DNA from 3 places in the Bradyrhizobium sp. CCBAU 11434 genome. Region 1 is predicted to be linked to each of the others. Evidence: riboswitches for the same ligand, from Rfam matches in the RefSeq annotation. Region 1 holds a riboswitch; each other region holds the start of a gene.
What was found. A riboswitch is a leader RNA that binds a small molecule or an ion and turns the genes downstream of it on or off. The one in region 1 is predicted to bind cobalamin.
Positions count from the first base shown of each region.

Region 2: another riboswitch for cobalamin. It lies ahead of XI06_RS08620 (DUF1636 domain-containing protein); the one in region 1 lies ahead of XI06_RS19685 (ribonucleoside-diphosphate reductase subunit alpha).
Region 3: another riboswitch for cobalamin. It lies ahead of XI06_RS08700 (TonB-dependent receptor); the one in region 1 lies ahead of XI06_RS19685 (ribonucleoside-diphosphate reductase subunit alpha).

Region 1 covers NZ_LBJX01000086.1:33,765-40,633, forward strand. The annotation lists gene hisN (histidinol-phosphatase) at 444-1,232, shown strand; gene XI06_RS43910 (hypothetical protein) at 1,290-1,418, shown strand; gene XI06_RS43915 (HEPN family nuclease) at 2,052-2,462, shown strand; cobalamin riboswitch at 2,634-2,852, shown strand; gene XI06_RS19685 (ribonucleoside-diphosphate reductase subunit alpha) at 2,973-5,876, shown strand; gene XI06_RS19690 (ribonucleotide-diphosphate reductase subunit beta) at 5,887-6,869, shown strand, end outside.
Region 2 covers NZ_LBJX01000011.1:239,661-246,529, reverse strand. The annotation lists gene cobG (precorrin-3B synthase) at 1-755, opposite strand, end outside; gene cobN (cobaltochelatase subunit CobN) at 752-4,000, opposite strand; gene cobW (cobalamin biosynthesis protein CobW) at 4,000-5,034, opposite strand; gene XI06_RS08620 (DUF1636 domain-containing protein) at 5,031-5,405, opposite strand; cobalamin riboswitch at 5,502-5,719, opposite strand; gene cobO (cob(I)yrinic acid a,c-diamide adenosyltransferase) at 5,760-6,419, shown strand; gene XI06_RS08610 (cobyric acid synthase) at 6,425-6,869, shown strand, end outside.
Region 3 covers NZ_LBJX01000011.1:252,413-259,281, reverse strand. The annotation lists gene XI06_RS08705 (PepSY domain-containing protein) at 1-22, opposite strand, end outside; gene XI06_RS08700 (TonB-dependent receptor) at 35-2,392, opposite strand; cobalamin riboswitch at 2,509-2,710, opposite strand; gene XI06_RS08695 (histidine phosphatase family protein) at 2,783-3,355, shown strand; gene cobT (nicotinate-nucleotide--dimethylbenzimidazole phosphoribosyltransferase) at 3,348-4,400, opposite strand; gene cobF (precorrin-6A synthase (deacetylating)) at 4,411-5,160, opposite strand; gene cobA (uroporphyrinogen-III C-methyltransferase) at 5,157-5,888, opposite strand; gene XI06_RS08675 (cobyrinate a,c-diamide synthase) at 5,885-6,869, opposite strand, start outside.

The DNA.
Region 1 (6,869 bases):
GCGTTTGATGAACACGTATCGCGCTCTGCGCGCGACGTTTGATGATCGGCAACGCAGACAAATCACATATCTAGGGTGTCCAAAATGCCGCATGAATATCGCAGCCTTAGTGTTATCGTTCGGTTCTCGTCGGGCGCGAAGGGCGATAACGGCGAGATAGCCGGAAGGACAATACAAGGTCGAGGATGGATACGTACTTCTTAACAAGTTCAAAGATAGTAGCATTGCGTATCAGGCGGCCCGTGGCAAGGACGATGATCCCATCGCTATCGCGAAACGACACTTAAAATCCTGGGAGACGCAGGATGTTTGCCGGAACCTGGAGCCGTCTAAGCGGATTGCTTGAGCCTGTATTTGGCGCGTCGCAAATACGGCATCTGGAAGCACATGGGCCTCGCTCCATCATCCGTGATCCACCCGCCGCTGTTCTTGCGTGAGTTGTAATGGCCCAATATGTGATCATGGCAGACGATGCCGATGTCTATCTGTCATTCGCCGCCGAGCTAGCGGATTCGGTCAGGCCCATCGTGCTGTCCTATTTCCGCACGGCGCTAGATGTCGTGGCCAAGTCCGATGCCAGCCCGGTGACGATCGCCGATCGAGCCGTCGAGTTGCGTCTCAGGGAAAGGATAGAGGCGCGCTTTCCGGAGCATGGCATCATCGGCGAGGAGATCGGAGCCAAGCCCGGCGGAGCGTTCACCTGGATAGTTGACCCGATCGACGGCACTAAGAGCTTTATCAGCGGCTTTCCCTTGTTCGGCACGCTGATCGCGTTGACCTATCAGCAGCAGCCGTTCTGCGGCCTGATCGACATCCCCTTTACGGGCGAGCGGTGGATGGCGAAGCCCAGCGTGGCGCGGTTTGGCGATGGATTGGCTCGGACCAGCGCATGCGAGAGTCTCGCCGACGCGAGCTTCTACACCACATCGCCTGACATGTTCCGCAAAGGCGAGATGGAGCCATTCGAGCGGTTGTCGCGAGTTGCGCGGATGCGCCGATTCGGCGGCGATTGCTACATCTATGGCCTGCTTGCGTCGGGACACTGCGATATCGTTCTCGAAACGGGGCTTCAGCCATATGACTACATGGCGCTGGTTCCGATTGTGCAGGGCGCCGGCGGCTGCATCACCGATTGGGAGGGATGCCCGCTCTCGATTCACTCGGAAGGGCGCATCTTGGCAACCGCAACGCCGCGGCTTCATGCCGAAGCGCTGGCCTTGATCCAGGGATAACCACCAATCATGCCCTACGGAGGGACGGATGTCCGCTTTGCTGACCTCAGGGAGCTGATGGCCAAGGTGACGTCCGAGTGGACGGGCGATCAGCTCGTCGGCATCGCCGCTGACGGTCCGGAAGAGCGGCCTGCGGCCAGATGGCGCTCGCCGATCTGCCGGTCAAGGCCCTGGCCGAGGAACTGATTCCGGCCGTACTGACGACGTCTCTCGCCTGATCTTGGATCGACATGATCCGGCGGCGGCTCTTTGCGATCGTCTCATCGCTCACCGTCGGCGAATTCCGCGATTAGCTGCTGAAGCCGGAAGGCCAACGAAGGTCCAAGTCGATTGGTCCTTCAGTGTCCACGGTTAGTAATGCATCAATTTGCGCAAACTCGCGACTTTCGGATTCCGTCAAACCAACAAGCTTGGGGCAACAGCCTCGCGCAAAAAAGAGATGGCCAGGAAGATCAGGGAGCCAACGAGCCGGCAATCGAATAGGCGCTCTCGACCGTCTTCTCTATGCAGATCAAGTGTAGACGCTGCATAGGCCAAAATCCACATTCTTAGCTTTCTTGTTCTTGTTTAGTGATTATGGCCGCCCCGTGCCCATTCCGACGCATCAACGATCTCGGTGCGACCGCTCAAAGGCAGTCTGGTCACCAGCATCCAGTCGATGAGGGACATCTCCTTTCAGCCGCCCGAATTGACGCTGTTTCTCGATATGACGGCGGCTTTGGGGAGCGAATTCAGCAGCGGCTCGAGGAAATACGGCTGAGCGGGAGCTGAAAGGGGGCGTGGCGATGAGGACACACATTATTGCGTTGGCTCCGCGCAATGACCCGGGGGGTTATCCAACGGTCGCGCGCCAACCTTGAGCTGATTGAGGCTACCTATGCCAGCGAGGGCCAGGGCCACGTGGTCACGCAGCTTGATCAATCACTCCTCGCGTTCATTGTGTTTCCGAAGGAGAGACACTTCTATGAAAGCATCGCGCAAACCACGCTGGACGACCTCGCATCACTCGGTTGGCCGTCGCCCGCTCAGATCGTGGGTGAGACCGACACACTTGGGCAGTTGCTCAGGCATTTGCGCAATGCGGTCTCTCACGGATTGATCATTTTCCACGGCGCTGGCCAGAGGGCTCCGACGCTCGTCAGCTTGACCAGATATTCATCGAGTTTGCGGATCGGAAGACTTCGTCCAGCCCCATCTATTGGGAAGTCCGGATCAATGGCACCGACCTAAAGGCCTTCTTACGCTCCTCGGCACCGAACCGCAGCGTTGACGAGCACGATTGTTCGCGCGGCTCGGTCGCGGCACGTGGGTCTGGCCAAGCCGCTCGCCGGAATTCCCACATTCCACAGCCAATCTGCGTAGAGCCCTCAAACGAATCGTTGACACTCGCTCGCGAATATCACCACATGTGGACGTCACGGTTCCGCTGGATCGCAAGATTTAGTGGCTAAGAGGGAAGCCGGTGAACTGCGCCAGAAGGCGCGGAATTCCGGCGCTGCCCCCGCAACTGTCAGCAGCGAGCTGCTTCCGACAATCGTCACTGGTGCTTTTGGCGCCGGGAAGACGGGAAGCGAGCGACGACCTGCGAGCCAGGAGACCTGCCGTGACGATCTGAACGTCCACGGGCGGGGTGTCCGGCGGTCGCTTGCATGCACCGTCCGGTACTTTTCTGCCGGCGTTTCTGCGGCGTCCCTCCTTCAGCCCCGTCCAAACACAACGCGCGCATCACGGGGCCTATTGATGTCACTGAACCTGCACGACGCGGAAGGCGCTTCCGCACCCATCATCCAGTTGCGTCCACATTCACTTGCGGCTGCTTCCAGCGAACCCGCCATGCAGATCATCCGTCGGAACGGCAAGGTCACGCCGTTCGATTCCGCAAAGATCGCGGTCGCCATGACCAAGGCCTTCCTGGCCGTCGAAGGCGCCAGCGCGATTGCTTCACGTCGCGTCCATGAGAGCGTCGAGCAGTTGACCGCCGAAGTCTTCGCCGCCTTGATGCGGCGGGTAGGCGATGGACGCACCTTCCATATCGAGGATGTGCAGGATCAGGTCGAACTCGCCTTGATGCGCAGCGAGCACCACAAGGTCGCGCGCGCTTATGTGCTGTATCGCGAAGAGCGATCGCGCCAGCGTGCCGAGGAGGCAGCTGCCGAAGCTGTGCCCGCTGCTGCACCATCGCTTCACGTAACGCTTGCTGACGGTTCTCGCGTCGGTCTCGATACCAAACGGCTCGCGCTGATCATTGGTGAGGCCTGCGTCGGTCTGGACGGCGTGTCCGCCGGCCCCGTGCTGGCCGAGACCACCCGCAATCTCTACGACGGCATTAGCCAGGATGAGCTGGCGCTGGCCTCGATCATGGCCGCGCGCACGCTTGTCGAGCAGGAGCCGAACTACGCTTATGTCAGCGCGCGCCTGCTGCTCGACAAGCTGCGCGGCGAGGTATTGTCCTACGTCCACGGCGTTCCCACGTCCGCTGCCCGGGCTGACATGACGACGCGCTATGCCGAGTACTTCCCGGTCTATGTGAAGACCGGGATCGCCGCCGAACTGCTCGATCCCGAACTCGCCCGTTTTGATCTCGGCCGGATCGCGGCTGCGCTGAAGCCTGAGCGCGATCTGAACTTCCAGTTCCTCGGCCTTCAGACGCTCTACGATCGCTACTTCCTGCACGTTCGCGGCAAGCGGATCGAGTTGCCGCAGGCCTTTTTCATGCGCGTCGCGATGGGCCTCGCAGTCCGCGAGATCGATCGCGAAGCAAAGGCGATCGATTTCTACGATCTGCTGTCGTCGTTCAATTTCATGGCCTCGACCCCAACACTGTTCAATTCGGGCACACCGCGCCCGCAACTCTCGTCCTGCTTCCTCACGACCGTCTCTGACGACCTCGACGGCATCTTCAAGTCGGTCAAGGATAACGCGCTTCTGGCAAAATATTCCGGTGGTCTCGGCAACGATTGGACGCCGGTGCGCGGTCTCGGCGCCCACATCAAGGGCACTAACGGCGAGAGCCAGGGCATCATCCCGTTCCTGAAGGTCGCCAACGACACCGCGATCGCCGTCAATCAAGGCGGCAAGCGCAAGGGGGCGGTGTGCGCCTATCTGGAGACCTGGCACGTCGACATCGAGGAATTTCTCGATCTGCGCAAGAACACCGGCGACGACCGCCGCCGCACCCACGACATGAACACCGCGAACTGGCTCCCCGACCTGTTCATGCAGCGCGTCGACGTCGACGGCGAATGGACGCTGTTCTCCCCCGACGAGACGCCTGATCTGCACGATCTCTACGGCGAGGCGTTTAAGACGGCCTACGAGGCCTATGAGGCCACGGCGAAGGCCGGCGGCCTGCGCGTATTCAAGACGGTCCGCGCGACCGATCTCTGGCGTCGCATGCTGACCATGCTGTTCGAGACCGGCCATCCCTGGATGACCTTCAAGGACCCCTGTAATCTGCGCTCGCCGCAGCGGCACATGGGCGTGATCCATTCCTCGAACCTCTGCACCGAGATCACGCTGAACACCTCGGCCGACGAGGTCGCGGTCTGCAATCTCGGCTCGATCAACATGCTCGCCCATGTCGGTGCGAATGGCCTGGATCAGGCCAAGCTGAAGCGGACGGTGACCACGGCCGTGCGGATGCTCGACAACGTCATCGACATCAATTTCTACACGATCCCGGAGGCGCGCCGCTCCAACATGCGCCATCGCCCGGTCGGGCTCGGCCTTATGGGCTTCCAGGAGGCGCTTCAGGTCCAGCGCATTCCGATCGCGTCAGATGCGGCCGTTACCTTCGCCGATGTGAGCATGGAAGCGATCTCCTACCACGCCATCGAGGCCTCATCGGATCTCGCCGCCGAGCGCGGCCGCTATCCGAGCTTCGAGGGCTCGCTGTGGTCAAAGGGCATTTTGCCGCTCGATTCGATCCAGTTCGTCGCGGAGTCCCGTGGCGGGCATGATGCGGACCGCTCATCCACGCTGGACTGGGACCGTCTGCGCAAGAAGGTCACCACCAGCGGCATGCGCAACTCCAACGTCATGGCAATCGCGCCGACCGCCACGATCTCCAACATCTGCGGCGTCTCGCAGTCGATCGAGCCGAACTACCAGAACCTGTTCGTCAAATCGAACATGTCGGGCGACTTCACCGTCGTGAACGAGTTCCTCGTGCGCGACCTGAAGGCGAGGGGGCTGTGGGACGAGGTGATGGTCTCCGACCTCAAATATTTCGACGGCAGCGTTGGCCAGATCGACCGTGTCCCTGACGATCTCAAGGCGCTTTACGCGACGGCTTTTGAGATCGACAGCGCCTGGCTGATCGAGGCGGCTGCACGCCGCCAGAAATGGATTGACCAGTCGCAGTCGCTCAACCTCTACATCGCCAATCCCTCGGGCAAGAAGCTGGATGCGCTCTACCGGCTGGCCTGGCGGCGCGGGTTGAAGACGACGTACTACCTGCGCTCCCGAAGCGCCACCCATGTCGAGAAATCGACGCTGAACGGAACCGACGGCAAGCTCAACGCGGTGTCCGCATCAGTGGCCGTCTCGCACGCGCCGAGCATGATCCCGACTGCAGCAGCGCCCGACCTCGACGGCATCAAGGCCTGCCGGATCGACGATCCCGAATGCGAAGCGTGCCAGTGAGGAGATGACGATGCTCGATTGGTCCGATACCGAAACAACGGCGGCTCCGACCGCCTCAAGCCTCGCCACCGCGCTGCGTCTGCAGACCCAGCTCAAGCTTGAGCCGGCCGACCCGACCGGCCTAGGCGCAATCGATCGCACCGGCGGCCGGGTCTCCGTCGACGAGAAGCGGATGATCAACTGCCGCGCCGACGTCAACCAGCTCCTTCCGCTCAAATACAAATGGGCCTGGGAGAAGTATCTCTCGGGCTGCAACAATCACTGGATGCCAACGGAGGTCTCGATGCAGGCCGACATCGCCCTATGGAAGTCGCGACACGGCCTGACGGAGGACGAGCGGCGCGCGATCAAGCGCAATCTCGGCTTCTTCGCCGCCTCGGAATCGCTTGTCGCGAACAACATCGTGCTGGCGATCTACCGTCATCTCACCAATCCGGAATGCCGGCAGTATCTGCTGCGGCAGGCCTTCGAGGAGGCGGTTCACACCCACACCTTTCAGTACATCGTTGAGAGCCTCGGCCTGGACGAGGGGGAGCTGTTCAACATGTACCGCGAGGTGCCGTCGATCACCGACAAGGCGGCCTGGGCACTGAAGCACACGCAGCATCTGGACGATCCGTCGTTCCAGACGGGCACGCCGGACCACGATCGCGCCTTCCTCCGTGATCTCGTCGCCTTCTACGTCGTGTTCGAGGGGATGTGGTTCTACACGGGCTTCGCGCAGATTCTGTCGCTTGGCCGCCGCAACAAGATGGTCGGCATCGCCGAGCAGTATCAGTACATCCTGCGCGACGAGAGCATCCATCTGAATTTCGGCATCGACGTGATCAACCAGATCAAGATCGAGAATCCGCATCTGTGGACGCCGGCCTTTCAGGACGATGTCCGCGCCATGATCCGCGACGCAGCCGAGCTTGAAGCGGCCTACGGACGCGACACGATGCCGCGCGGCCTCCTTGGGCTCAACGCCGCGCTCTGCGAGCACTACATGCA
Region 2 (6,869 bases), on a different contig from region 1:
TTGAGCGTCGTATGCGGCATCTGACCGAAGGCGATGCCGACCATGGCGCCTTGCGGATAGAGACCAGGACGCGCGGCGGCCATGATCGGCGCAGGCTCCGCCTGGCCGCGCAAGCCCTCAGGCATTTTTGCCCCGGCCGCAAGATGCGTTGCCATGCGCCCGCGCCCATCCCTGATACTTGATGCGACGAACCAGCGTGCGACAGCAAGTGCGGTGCTTACAGCCTCGCCACGCGCGACGCTGCGACCGAGCCTGACGCCATCCGCGCGCACGAGGAGGCCACCGGCAGCGTCACGTTCGATCCGCACATCAGCGGAATTTCCGGCAAGCACGCGCGAGGTGCCGTCATCGATGGCGAAGCCGAATTTCGTCGGCAGCTCGAGCGCAGAGCCCGCCAATGCCTCTTCGAGCTCGGCGGCGAGGGCCTGGGTCTCATCGCCCTCGCGCCAGAACGGCGTGACCAGGATGTTGCGCCGGGATTCAGTCTCGGCATCGGGATCGAGCAGCGTCAATTGTGCGAGCCCGTCGACCAGCAGCCGGTGGCTGGCCTCGCTGACGCCCCTGATCTGGAGATTGGCGCGGCTGGTCACGTCGATCAAACCATTGCCGTGGCGCTCGGCGAGGTGCGCGAGCCCGGCGGTCTGTGCGGCATCGAGCCGGCCGCCGAACGGGCGAACGCGGACCACGAGCCCATCGCCCGATTGCATCGGCCGCAGCGCGCCGGGACACCAGCCCTTCACCGACGCCGCGCTCATGACGCCTCCTTCAGCGCCGCCGCAATCGAATTGCGGCGCGTCCGCCAGAGCGAGGCCTCGTGCAGGCGCGTGAAGCAGGTTTCCATTACGGCAAGCGCCGCCGGATTCTCGCGGGCCAAGAAGGCGCGGACATCGCAGTCGCCGAGCGTCGCATCATAGTAGAGATCGAACAGATGCGGCGGCACGGCGCCGGCGAGATGAGCAAAGGTGGCCATATGCTCCAGCGTCGCTGATATCTCGGCTGCCCCGCGAAAACCGTGGCGCATCATGCCGGCGATCCAGGCCGGATTGGCCGCGCGGGCGCGGACGACGCGGGAGATTTCCTCGGTCAGTGTACGCGCCTGCGGCTGATCTGGCCGCGTCGTGTCGAGATGATAGAGCGATGGCCCTGTTGCACCGAGATGCGCGGCCGCTGCAGCGACGCCGGCTTCGTGCGCAGCATAATCGGCGGCAAGCAACAGATCGGTCTCGGGTAGATCCTGCGTGTGGACGAACGCATCGGCAGACGCGAGCCGCTGCTCGATACCGGTGCGATCCGGCCTGATCTCGCCATCGGCGGAGAACGCCCACGACGATGCCGATAGCCAGGCTTCGCCGGCCGCATCGCGCGTCTCCGATGTGAACGCATCGGGGATGGCCGAAAGGCCGACGCCGTATTGTCCGGGGCGCGGCGCGAACACACGGGAAGCGCGATGGCGATAAGGATTTTCGTCGCCCTCTTCCTCGCGCGATGCGAGCGCTTCGGAAGCAGCTTCGAACAATTGCGCCAGGCCCGCGAATACATCGCGGAACAGGCCGGACACGCGTAGCGTCACGTCGATTCGGGGACGGCCGAGCTCAGCCGGCGCGATGATGTCGTAGCCGGTGACGCGGCCGGAGGCATAATCCCAGTGCGGCGCGAGGCCGGCCAGATGCAGCGCCATCGCGAACTCCTCGCCCGCGGTGCGCATCGTCGCCGAGCCCCAGAGATCGACCACGAGGCCGTTCGGCCAGTCGCCATGATCCTGCAAATGACGACGCAGCAGCTCTTCGGCGAGCTTGATGCCCTGCGCATGCGCTGAGGGCGTCGGCACGGCGCGCGGATCGACGGCGAAGAGATTGCGTCCCGTCGGCAGCACGTCCTGGCGTCCGCGATAGGGCGAGCCGGACGGGCCCGGCGCCACGCGTTGTCCTGCGAGCGCGATGCGTAGCGCATCCCGCTCAGCATCGCCACAGGCCCCGCGGCCGAACACGTGCAGGCCCTCGCCGAACTGGCTTTCCTTGAGATCGCAGACGAAGCGATCGATCCGCGGGATGGCTTCGGCTGGCGCAGCCGAGGCTACAATACCAAGATCGTCTTCGAGGCCGGCCGCACGCGCCTCGTCGCGGATCGCGGCGATCAGGCGCTGACGGCGGGCGGGGTCGAGACCATCGGCGGTCGAATATTCGTCGAGCAGGCGTTCGAGCCGGCGAAGGCCTTCCGGTATCGCGGATTGTTCGAGCGGCGGCGGCAGATGGCCGATGGTGACGGCGCCGATCCGCCGCTTGGCCTGCGCAGCCTCGCCGGGATCATTGACGATGAAGGGATAGATCACAGGGAGATCGCCGATCAGCGCTTCCGGCCAGCACGCGGATGAAAGGGCCACGGATTTCCCCGGCAGCCATTCCAGCGTGCCATGCGCGCCCATATGCACAACAGCATCGATCCCCTGCCCGCGGAGCCAGAGATAGAATGCAACATAGGCATGGCGCGGCGTGCGGGCGAGATCGTGATAGTCGCCATCGCGTGTCGCCGCATCGCCCCGCTCGGGCTGGACCGCGATGATCGATCGGCCGCTTGCGATGGCTGCGAAGTGGAAAGCGCCATCGCGGCAGCTCGGATCGTTCTCCGCCGCGCCCCAGGCTTGCGCGAGATCGTCCTGCAAACCTTGCGGAAGCTGCGAGAGCGCCGCGCGGTAGTCTGCGACACTCCATGTCAATTTCTGCTTCAGCAACGTCTCGCCGAGTGCATGCACCGGCGCAACATCAAAGCCGGCCTCCCCGAGATCGGCCACCAGCGCTTCGACCGACGCCAGCGCATCGAGACCGACCGCATGTGCGATCTGATGCGGACGCCCGGGATAGTTCGACAGGACGATGGCCAACCGCTTCACGGCCGCCGGCTTCCAGGCAAGCCTTCGCCAAGCAGCGACGCGGGCGACAACCGCTTTCACACGCTCCTCATCCGGCCTATGGGCCAGATGCGAGATCTGCAGATCGGGATCGCGTTCCGCGGCCGACTTGAAACTCACCACGCCGGCGAACAGGCGGCCGTCGACCTCAGGCAGCACTACATGCATGGCGAGATCGCCAGGCGACAGGCCGCGCAGCGATTCCGCCCAGTCCTCGCGCCGCGCCGAGGAGAGCGCGACCTGGAAGATGGGACACGGCGCAGCGTCGAACGGCGTCGTGCCGTCGTCGCCCATCGCCGAGAACGCCGTCGCGTTGACGATCGCGGCTGGCGGATTTTGCGCGAGATGCGCGCGAAGCCAATCTCCGACGCCTGCCGCCTTTAGCGACGTGACGAAGGCCCCATAGGCGTCAAAACCCTTCTCGCGCAACGCGGCGATCAGCGTATCGACGGGACCGGTGTCGGCAGCCGTGAGATAGGAGCGATAGAACGTCACGAGCGTGAGGGGCTTCCGCTCGCGCGGCGTCGGCGCGGCAATGACACCACGCGCAGGGTCGTAAAAGCCCATTTCGGGCACGTTCATCTCGCCGACAACAGGCCCGGCATAAAGGCCTGAGGCCAGCGCGAGCTGCGCAATCGCGGCTTGCGCCGCGACGGGACCGCCTGTGTCGCAGAGCGCTTTGAGCCGGCGCAGCGTCGAAACCGGCAAGGTCGAGTACGCATCCAGCCTGATGTCGTCGCGGCCGTCGGCCGGCAGCACGGCGAGAACGATATTGCGGTCTTTGGCCAGTTGCTGGAGCGCCGCCAGCCCGTATGGCCAGTAGGATTCACCGCCGATGAGGCGCACCAGAATGCCGCGCGCCTGCGACAGCGTGCGCTCGATATAGGTGTCGACCGAGAGAGGATGACGCAGTTCCGCGAGATTGGCGAGCCGCAGCGACGGCAGGCTGTCCTGGCCACGCCGCCAGCCCGCCGCGAACGCCGCAAGGTCGGAATCCGAGAACGAGAGTACCACGAGATCGGCCGGGTCCTGGCCAATGTCCCTTGGCGTCGTGGTCTCCTCGAGACCGCGGCTCTCGCGGAAGACGACGTGCATTAGACTCCCAGTCCCGCTCTAATCGCGACCTCGTCAATATCGCCGTGCTCGCCGATCACGACGAGCTTTGATTGCCTGTTGCCTGCACCCCAGGGCTTGTCGAACTGGTGGCGCACGCGTTCACCGACCGCTTGCAGCAGCAGCCGCATCGGCTTGCCCGCGACGGCGATGTAGCCTTTGACGCGAAGCACGTTTTGCTCGCGCGAAAGACGCTGCACCGACGCGACCAGCACATCGATGTCGGTGACCTCTGGAAGATCGATCACGACGGAGGCAAAATCGTCGTGCTCGTGGTCGTCCTCACCATCATGATGCGAGGGACGCGCGGCGAGATCGTTCTCGGCGGCAGCGCCGAGGCCGAGGATCACGCGCGCGTCGATGGCACCGTCAGTGATCGACAGCATCGGCACGCGGCGCGGCATCTCGGCGGTGATCAACGCCTTGGCGGCCTCGATGCCCGCGGCGCCTGCGAGATCGGCCTTGGTTAGCAGCACGATATCGGCGCAGGCGATCTGGTCCTCGAACACTTCTGACAGCGGCGTCTCGTGATCGAGATTCCCATCCGCCGCGCGCTGCGCTTCGACGGCAGCCGGGTCCGGCGCGAAACGACCGGCGGCCACCGCCTCGGCATCGGCCAGCGCAATCACGCCATCGACCGTGATGCGCGAGCGAATCTCCGGCCAGTCGAACGCCTTCAGCAGCGGCTTTGGCAGCGCCAGGCCTGAGGTCTCGATCAGGATGTGATCGGGCCGCACTGGCCGTGCCAGCAGCTTCTCCATGGTCGGAATGAAATCGTCGGCAACGGTGCAGCAGATGCAGCCATTGGCGAGTTCGACGATGTTCTCCTCCGGGCAGTTCTCATCGGCGCAGGACTTCAGGATCTCACCATCGACACCTTCGCTACCGAACTCGTTGACAAGCACGGCGAGCTTCATGCCATTGGGATTGCTGAGCAGATGCTGGATCAGCGTCGTCTTGCCCGAACCGAGAAAGCCGGTGACCACGGTCACAGGAACTTTTGCAAGCGAGTTCATTCGGCGGCCTCCGGCAACACGGCGATGGGGGGAATGCGCGCAAGCGATTGCTTGCGGAAGATTTCGGGGCGGCTGCGCCAGGGCACGAGGCCATCGGGCGCGGCAGCATAGGCGGCAGCGCCCGCAACCACGTCCCGCGCGTTGGCATCCGACAGGCGGCCATAGACATAGGACCAGCGACCGGGCGCGCTGAGCGCGACCGAGCAGCCCTGGCTGCATGCAGACAGGCACTCGACGGGAACCACGCTGACGCCCTCGGGCACGCCGGCTTCGAGAATCGCGCCGTGCAGGCGCTTGCCGGGCGTGGTCTCGCCTTCGCCCAGCGTCTGGCCGGCGCGGCAGGTGATGCAGACGTGCAGTGTGACAATCATCGCCTCTTCCAGAAGTATCAGCGGGAGGCGAAGAGGCTCACGGACCTTGCTTGCGACGGTCCGTTTCCCCGTCGCGGAACACCCCGTCCGCCGGTCCAAACATCGTCCGCGCTGGCAGGTCTCCCGGCTTGCGGAGCAGGGTTTCCCCTTCGATCCCCGCCTTCCCGATCCCTGGGGGATCAGTGGCTTTGGGCATCTCTCCGGTCACGGTCGCGGGGGCGGCTGCATTTTGGACCCAAATCTTGCCGATTCGGACCCTATCGCATTCCCTCTTCGCCTGTCATAGGACAGGAACCAACGCCGGGCCACCATTTGCCCCCGGCCGCCTCTTGTCAAGCCGAAGGACCGGATACGATGACGACTGAACCGGAGACCCAAACGGCCGACGAAACCGACGCCAAGAATGACGCCAAGACTGACGCAAAGCACGCCGCCAAAATGGCGAAGATCAAGGTCGCCCGCGACAAGATCATGGCCACCAAGAGCGGCGAAAAAGGCCTCATCATCGTCCACACCGGCGCCGGCAAGGGCAAGTCCTCCTCCGCCTTCGGCATGATCGTGCGCTGTGTCGCCCATGGCTTCCCCTGCGCCGTGGTGCAGTTCATCAAGGGCGCCTGGGATACCGGCGAGCGGCGCCTGCTCACCGGCCATTTCGGCGAGCTCTGCCAGTTCCACGCCATGGGCGAAGGGTTCACCTGGGAGACGCAGGACCGCGCCCGCGACATCGCGGCCGCGCGCGCCGGCTGGGAGAAGGCCAAGCAGCTGATTCTCGATGAGAGCCTGCACATGGTCGTGCTCGACGAGATCAACATCGCGCTGCGCTACGACTATCTCGACATCGCCGAAATCGTCGATTTCCTGAAGACCTCGAAGCCGCCGATGACGCATGTCGTGCTCACCGGCCGCAATGCCAAGGACGAGCTGATCGAGATCGCCGACCTCGTCACCGAGATGACGCTGGTGAAGCATCCGTTCCGCTCCGGCATCAAGGCGCAGCCCGGCGTCGAGTTCTGAGATCAATGACACGCGCGCTGATGATCCAGGGGGCCGGCTCGGACGTGGGCAAGTCGCTCATCGTCGCCGGTCTCGCGCGGGCCTTCACACGGCGCGGATTGCGCGTGCTTCCCTTCAAGCCCCAGAACATGTCGAACAATGCGGCCGTCACCGTCGATGGGGGCGAGATCGGCCGCGCCCAAGCGTTGCAAGCGCTCGCCGCCGGTGTCGAGCCGCATACCGACATGAATCCGGTGCTGCTGAAACCCGAGACTGATGTCGGCTCGCAGGTCATCGTGCACGGCAAGCGCATCGCAACCGCACGCGCGCGCGAATATGTGGCGATGAAACCATCGCTGATGGGCGCGGTGCTGGAGAGCTTTGAACGGCTGAAGGCGCGCGCTGATCTGGTGCTGGTCGAAGGCGCCGGCAGCCCGGCCGAGGTGAATTTGCGCAAGGCCGACATCGCCA
Region 3 (6,869 bases), on a different contig from region 1:
AGAGGACAATCGCGGCCATCATGCGTTTATGGCCTCACCATTTGAACGCAGCGGAGATCTCGTAGGTCCGCGGTGCGCCCAAGAGGATCTGGTCGGGATAGAACGGGTCGCCCCAGATCGCGTAGTGCTTGTCGGTGAAGTTACGCACCCGGAAGGTCAGGCGGGCCTGGTCGACGGCATTGAAGACCGCCTTGGGAATATCGACGAAGGCGTAGAGGTCTCCCACCGTGTACGCATTCATCGTCACGGTGTTGGCGTCGCTGTTGGTGCGATCGCCAACATGACGACCGGTGATGCCGATCTCCACCGGCCATGGCGTGAGGAACCGCCAGGACGCGCCGGCATTGGCGACAATGCGCGGTACGTTCGGCGGCGTGTTGCCCGAGAACGAGCTGCCGACGAAATCATAGTCGGCATAGCGCGCATCGACATAGGCGATGTTGCTCCACAGACGCAAAGGCTCGATCGGGCGGATCGATCCGGCGAGCTCGACGCCCTTTGAGTCCTGCCGTCCCGCGATGTTGAGCGTCTGGCCGCCGGCTGCGGCATAGACATTTTTGCGCACGATATCGTAGGCCGAGAATGACCACTCCGCCCTGTTATCCCAGAGCACATGCTTGACGCCGGTCTCATAGGTGCGCGCGGTGGTGAGGTCGAGCGGTTGGGTCGGTCCCAGCAGGAAGATGTTGTTGGCCGAGATGTCGGCGCCGGTGGCGTACTGGCTGAAGAACGTCAGGCCCGGAACCGCTTCCCAGGTGTAGCCGATGCGCCCCGTGACGGGTGCCCACGATTTCGAGAACGGAAAGCCGGCGTTCTCCAGACCGACGACGTCGGTCGAGTTGCGATCGAGCCCGATATGCTCGACGCGCAGGCCGCCGATCAGCGCAAAAGTCCGTGTCAGCTTCAGCCGGTCCTCGAACGACAGGGCCTCGTTGTCGATACGCGCAGTCTGCTCTTTGGTCGTAAGCAGGCCGTATAAGCCGCGATCAGGATCGACGAGATCGACGGAATCGCCAGGAAAATTGGCCGCACCGGGCCGGACAAAATCGAGATAGCTCGACGAGAGCGTCGTGACGAGACGATTGTCGAGGCCAGCAATGTTCGAGTCCCAGGTCAGGTCGGTGATGTTGCCGACCAAGCGCTGGCTGTGCGCGACATAGAAACGGCTGCGATCCACTGTATTCGTCGTGGCGTTGAACGCCTCGACCTCATTGTTGAACCACGATCGCTCCGCGCCGTAAGCATAGGCCTGGCTCTCTAATGTCAGGTCGGGTGCCAGCTTCAGCTCGAAGCCGCCGCGCAGCCAGACTTCCTGTGCCACGTTGCGGTTGTCGAGCACGTTGTAATTGGTATTTAAGGTGCGATCATCGATCGTAACGGGGCCGAGATTGGTTCCGTTGAAGTTCGAGACATAAGTGCCCGAGACGATGCCTGCCGTCGCATGCGAGCTGCTAAAGGCCACGGGTACTAGCGGCGCGCCCCAATAGGCCTTGCCGCGGTCCTCGCGATACTCGATCGCGCCCCAGACCTTGAGGCTGTCGGAGATGCGGTAATTGAGCTGGCCCGAGACGTCGAACGTCTTGGTGTTGGTGTCGTCGGCAAAGCCGTTGAGCGAGGAACGGCTGACGTCGAAGCGATAGTCCAGCCCCTGCACATTGGTGCTGCCGCCCGAGCCGTAATGCGCGCGGAACGAGTTCAGCGAGTCGTACGAGAAATCAGCTTCGTTCCGGATCGGCCCCGTGTGCGGCTGCTTGGTGACGAAATTGATTGCGCCGCCGGCGGCACCCTCGCCCGATATCAGAGAGGCCGGGCCTTTGAGAATCTCCACGGCTTCAAGGTTGGCCGTGTCCATGATCCGCGAAGTCATGTTCTGCGGGCCGATCTTGATGCCGTTGTAGAGCGTGTTGATCTGGCTGTTGGTGAAGCCGCGCATCGAGAAGGCCGAGGGCTCGGCAGGATTGTCGCCGGCGGTGACGCCGACCGCGCCTTGCGCAACGTCGGAGACGGTGCGGTAGCCCTGCTCGCGCATGGTCTCGGCGGAGATCACCTCGACGGTCGCAGGCGTCTGCCGCACCGTCAGGCCGAGGCGCGAAGCGCTCTCGGCAACGGCGTTGCTATTGAGCGGCGTCGGCACCGCAGCGTTCGGCGCAACTGGCTTTGCCACCGCCGCTACGGCGACAGGCCTGCGCGCAGTCGCGCGGCGTCCGCTTGCCGCGTCCCGCGCCGGCGGTTTTGCCTGCTTGCGGGATTGCGGGGGCGACACCTCCACCGGTGGCAGAGATTGGCCGGCCTGCTGCGCGAGCGCAGCGGGCATATCGGCGGCGGCAAGAGATGTGAGAGCGGCGGACGCCAGCAGAAAGCGGCGCGGTCGTACGATACGGATGGAAGACACGGTCCTGGACCTCGGTGTGACGTCAGTGGCACGTCACCGCGAACCAAGGTCCCATCATCAGGCTATAAGCCCTCCGATGAAGCCGAATGTCTGTACTCCCCGACCGACATCTTCGCGTGTGACCACGGCTGACGGCAGGTCTCCTGGCTCGCGGGTCGTGACCGCTTCGTCGCCTTCCCGGGACCGAGGACCCAGTGGCTTGTGACGAAGGATTCACCGCTTACAGTTGCGGGGGCAGCTGCGGCGTTGGGGACAACGTCCCCGCACCGCATTCCCTTTTCATCCTCTTTCGGGGAAACCGTCGCGAGCATCTAGGATTACGGCAAAGACAGAGTCAATGTGCCGATGCGGCGATATTGCCGCAGCGGCCAATTTCCCCGGGAGATCTGCATGGAAGGCGAGACCTTCCTCTGGCTGATACGGCATGCCCCCGTCGACGGCATCGCAGGGACCATCCACGCCAATGACGCGCCCGCCGACCTCGGCGATCACGCGCAGCTGGAGGCGCTGCGTCTGTGCCTGCCGCGCGATGCGGCGAGCTATGCGAGCCCGGCCCGACGCACGGTCGAGACGGCGCGCGCGCTGGGGCTCGCGCCCGAGCTGGTGGCTGAATTCAGCGAGCAGGATTTTGGCGATTGGACCGGCCGGCGGCATGACGAGCTCGCTCGCAGCGGTGGCGAGGCCTATGCGCGGTTCTGGAGCGATCCAGCGCGCGGACGGCCGCACGGTGGCGAGAGTTTTGAGGACCAGGTCGCGCGCGTCCGGCTGGGTCTCGCGCGGATCGGCGCGGGTTCGGCAGCGCTGGTCGTGCATTCCGGCACCATCCGCGCCGCGCTCTGCATCGCGCTCGACCTGACGCCGCCAGCCGCCTTGCGCTTCGTGATCGATCCGCTGTCGCTGACCAGGATCGACCGGCTCGCGACCGGCTGGCGTGTCGTGTCGGTCAATCAGCGGGTCAGCTAGGCCTGTCCGGCACATTGGCCTGCGCGAACGTTGCCATGTCGTTGTGGAGCGCGCAGGCCGATCGCACCAGCGGCAACGCGATCGCGGCGCCCGAGCCCTCGCCAAGCCTGAGATCGAGGCTGATCAAGGGCTGCACGTTCAGTGCGCGCAGCACCAGCCGATGCCCCTGCTCCGCCGATTGATGCGACGGCAGCAGGAACGGCTGGCACGACGGGTTGAGCCGCACTGCTGCCAGTGCTGCGACCGAGACGATGAAACCGTCGATCAGCACGGGAATGCGCGCCTGCGCGGCCGCGATGATCGCGCCGGAAATGGCCGCGATCTCGAGGCCGCCGACGGCACACAGGATCTTTTCGGGCGAGGTGCCCGCCACGCCATGACGCGCGATCGCGGCCTCGATCACGCGCACCTTGTGCGCGCGGCCCGCCGCATCGACGCCGGTACCACTGCCCGCGATCTCCTCGGCGCTGATGCCGAGCAGGCTTGCGGCCATCGCCGCAGACGTTGTGGTGTTACCGATGCCCATTTCACCGAAGATCAGCAGATCGGGCTGACTGGCCTTCGCCCGCGCTACTGCGCGCTGGCCGGCCTCGAAGGCAAATGCCAGCTCCGCCGGCGTGAGCGCAGGCTCAACGCTGAAATCGCGCGTGCCGTGGCGCGGCTTGTCGGTGACGATGCCCGGCAACGCGTCCTCGGCCAGCGTGCCGGCGTCGACCACTTCCAGGCTGGAGCCCAGCTCACGCGCCAGCACCGAGATTGCAGCACCTCCGGACGCAAAGTTCGCCATCATCGCGATGGTAACGGCTTGCGGATAGGCCGACACGCCCTGTGCGACGATGCCGTGATCGCCGGCGAAGATGATGATCGGCACGCGCGTCGCGCGCGGACGTTCGCTCGCCTGCAGGCCCGCAAGCTCGATCGCGAGCTGCTCGAGCCGGCCGAGCGCCCCGGTCGGTTTCGTCAGTTGCGCCTGCCGCGCGATGGCCGCCTCGCGATGATCAGCGGAGATCTCGGGGCATTTCTGGGTGATCCATTCGGGGAGCATGCTGCCTCGCTTATGGCCTGCGCTTGAGAATGTAGCTGTCCATGATCCAGCCATGACGCTCGCGCGCGTCTTGCCGCGCGGCAACGATGCGCGAGCCCACTTCGGCCAGCGTGCCGGACAGAATGATCTGGTCGGTCATACCGAGATAGGCACCCCACCAGATGTGAAGGCCTTCAGGATCCAGCGACTGAAACGCCGTGCCGCCGTCGAGCATCACAACGACGGTATCGACGCCTTGAGGCCAGCCGCCTTCGCGCAAGCGCCGCCCCGTCGTCACCAGAAATGGCTCGCCGATATCGTTGAGCGGCAGCGCATGCGCCGCGCACAGCGCCTGGATCGAGGTGATGCCCGGCACGACCTCGATGTTTGGCAACGGATTGAGCCGCCGCGCGATGCGCAGCGACGAATCGTAGAGCGAGGGATCGCCCCAGATCAGCAGCGCGGCCTTGCCCTCACCGCCGAGATGATGGGCGATCGTCTGCGACCAGCTCGCGGCGACCGCGTCGTGCCAATCGTCCACGCCCTTGCGGTAGTCAGCCTCGCTGGCGTCACGCACAGGAAGATCGAACTCGGCGATCCGCGTGGTGGCGTTGGTGAGCACATCGGCGCAAATTGTTCGCCTGAGATCGGCGAGATCGGATTTTGCGGCGCCCTTGCGCGGGATCAGGACCAGATCTGCCGCGTTGATCGCGCCAATCGCAGCCTGCGTGAGCTGCGCGGGATCGCCGCAACCGATGCCGATCAGAGACAGCTTCATCATGACGATGCGCCCTCCGCCAGCGCGCCGAACATGATGACCGCGGCCGTGGAGGCCGCACCGCCGCGGCTCAGCTGATCGGCCAGCTCGACAATAGTGGTGCGGACCAGACGCTCATCGGCACGGCCGAGAGATTCCGCGAACAATGCCGGCGTGCTCGGCGAGAGGCCATGCTCGATCAGCTTCGCGACCAGCGCCGGAAAGGTTCTCCGGCCCATATAGACCACGGTCGTCGCATCGGGATCGGCCAGCGCGGTCCAGTTCAGATTTGGGGGCAGCTCGCCGGTGACATCGGCACCGGTCATGAATTGCACCCGGCGCGAGGTGTGACGACGTGTCAGCGGGATGCCAGCTTGCGCGGCGGCGACGCAGGCCGAGGTGACGCCGGGAATGATCTCATAGCCGACGCCGGCCTCGCGCAGCGTCTCCAGCTCCTCCTCAAGTCGACCAAAGATGCCGGCATCGCCCGATTTCAGCCGCACGACGCGGACGCCCGTGGCTGCGTAGTCAACCAGCAGGCGGTTGACATGATGCTGCTTCGTCGACGGCCGCCCTGCCCGCTTCCCGACAGCGACGAGGTTGGCCCCGGGTCGCACCAAATCGAGGATCGCGCCGGAGACAAGATCGTCATAGAGCACGACATCCGCCTCGCGCAGCCGCGCAGCGCCCTTGAGCGTGAGCAATTCAGGATCGCCGGGGCCGGCGGAGACGAAGGAAACAAAGCCGCTCACCGGTCCTCCGCGATCAGATGAAAGAACGTTCCGGTGGCGTGGCCGCGCCGCGAACCGGTCTCGGCGATGACCGCACCCGTCGCATCGCGCACGACCGCCAGCGGCGTGTCTGGCTGGGCCAGGATCGTCGAATAGTGAAATTCATGGCCGCGCAAACGCGCGCCAACCTGATGCCCCGGCATCGGCGCCGCGAGCGCGGCAAGGCGATAGCCCAGATGCATGCGACGCTTGGCAAAGCTCGTCTCCAGTCCGAGCAGGCCCGCCATCTCATGACGGATACCCTCGGCATCGGTCAAAGCAGTGCCGAGCACCATATACCCCCCGCATTCGCCGTGCACGGGCCGCGTCTCGGCGAAGGCGCGCAGGCCGCTGCGGAAGCGCATGTTCGCCGCGATCTTTCCGGCGTGAAGCTCGGGATAGCCGCCGGGGAGCCAGCACACATCGGCGCTGGCGTCGGGCTCTTCATCCGCCAGCGGCGAGAAGGTCGATATCTCCGCGCCGGCCGCGCGCCAGGCTTCCAGCATGTGCGGATAGACGAAGGAGAACGCGGCATCGCGGGCGAGCGCGATGCGTTGGCCGGGCGGCATCACGTTCAGGCCATTCGTTACGCCTTGCGGCGACCTGGAAGCCGCCGACCGCAGCACCGCATCGAGATCCACATGCTCGGAGACAAAGCGCGCGGCCTCGTCGATCAGCTTGCCGATCTCCGCCTGCTCCTCGGCCTGCACAAGGCCAAGATGCCGCTTCGGCAGGCTGATCTCCGCATGGCGCGGCAGCGCGCCGAACACGGCGATGCCGGCCTCGTTGAGCGCGCGCCGCACAAGGTCTTCGTGACGCGGGCTGGCGACGCGATTGAGCACGACGCCCGCAAGGCGCACGCCGGCGCGATAATCGCGAAGACCCGCGGCGATCGCCGCGGCCGTCTGCGCCTGCCCGGAGGGATCGATCACCAACACCACCGGCCAGCCCAGCATCTCCGCG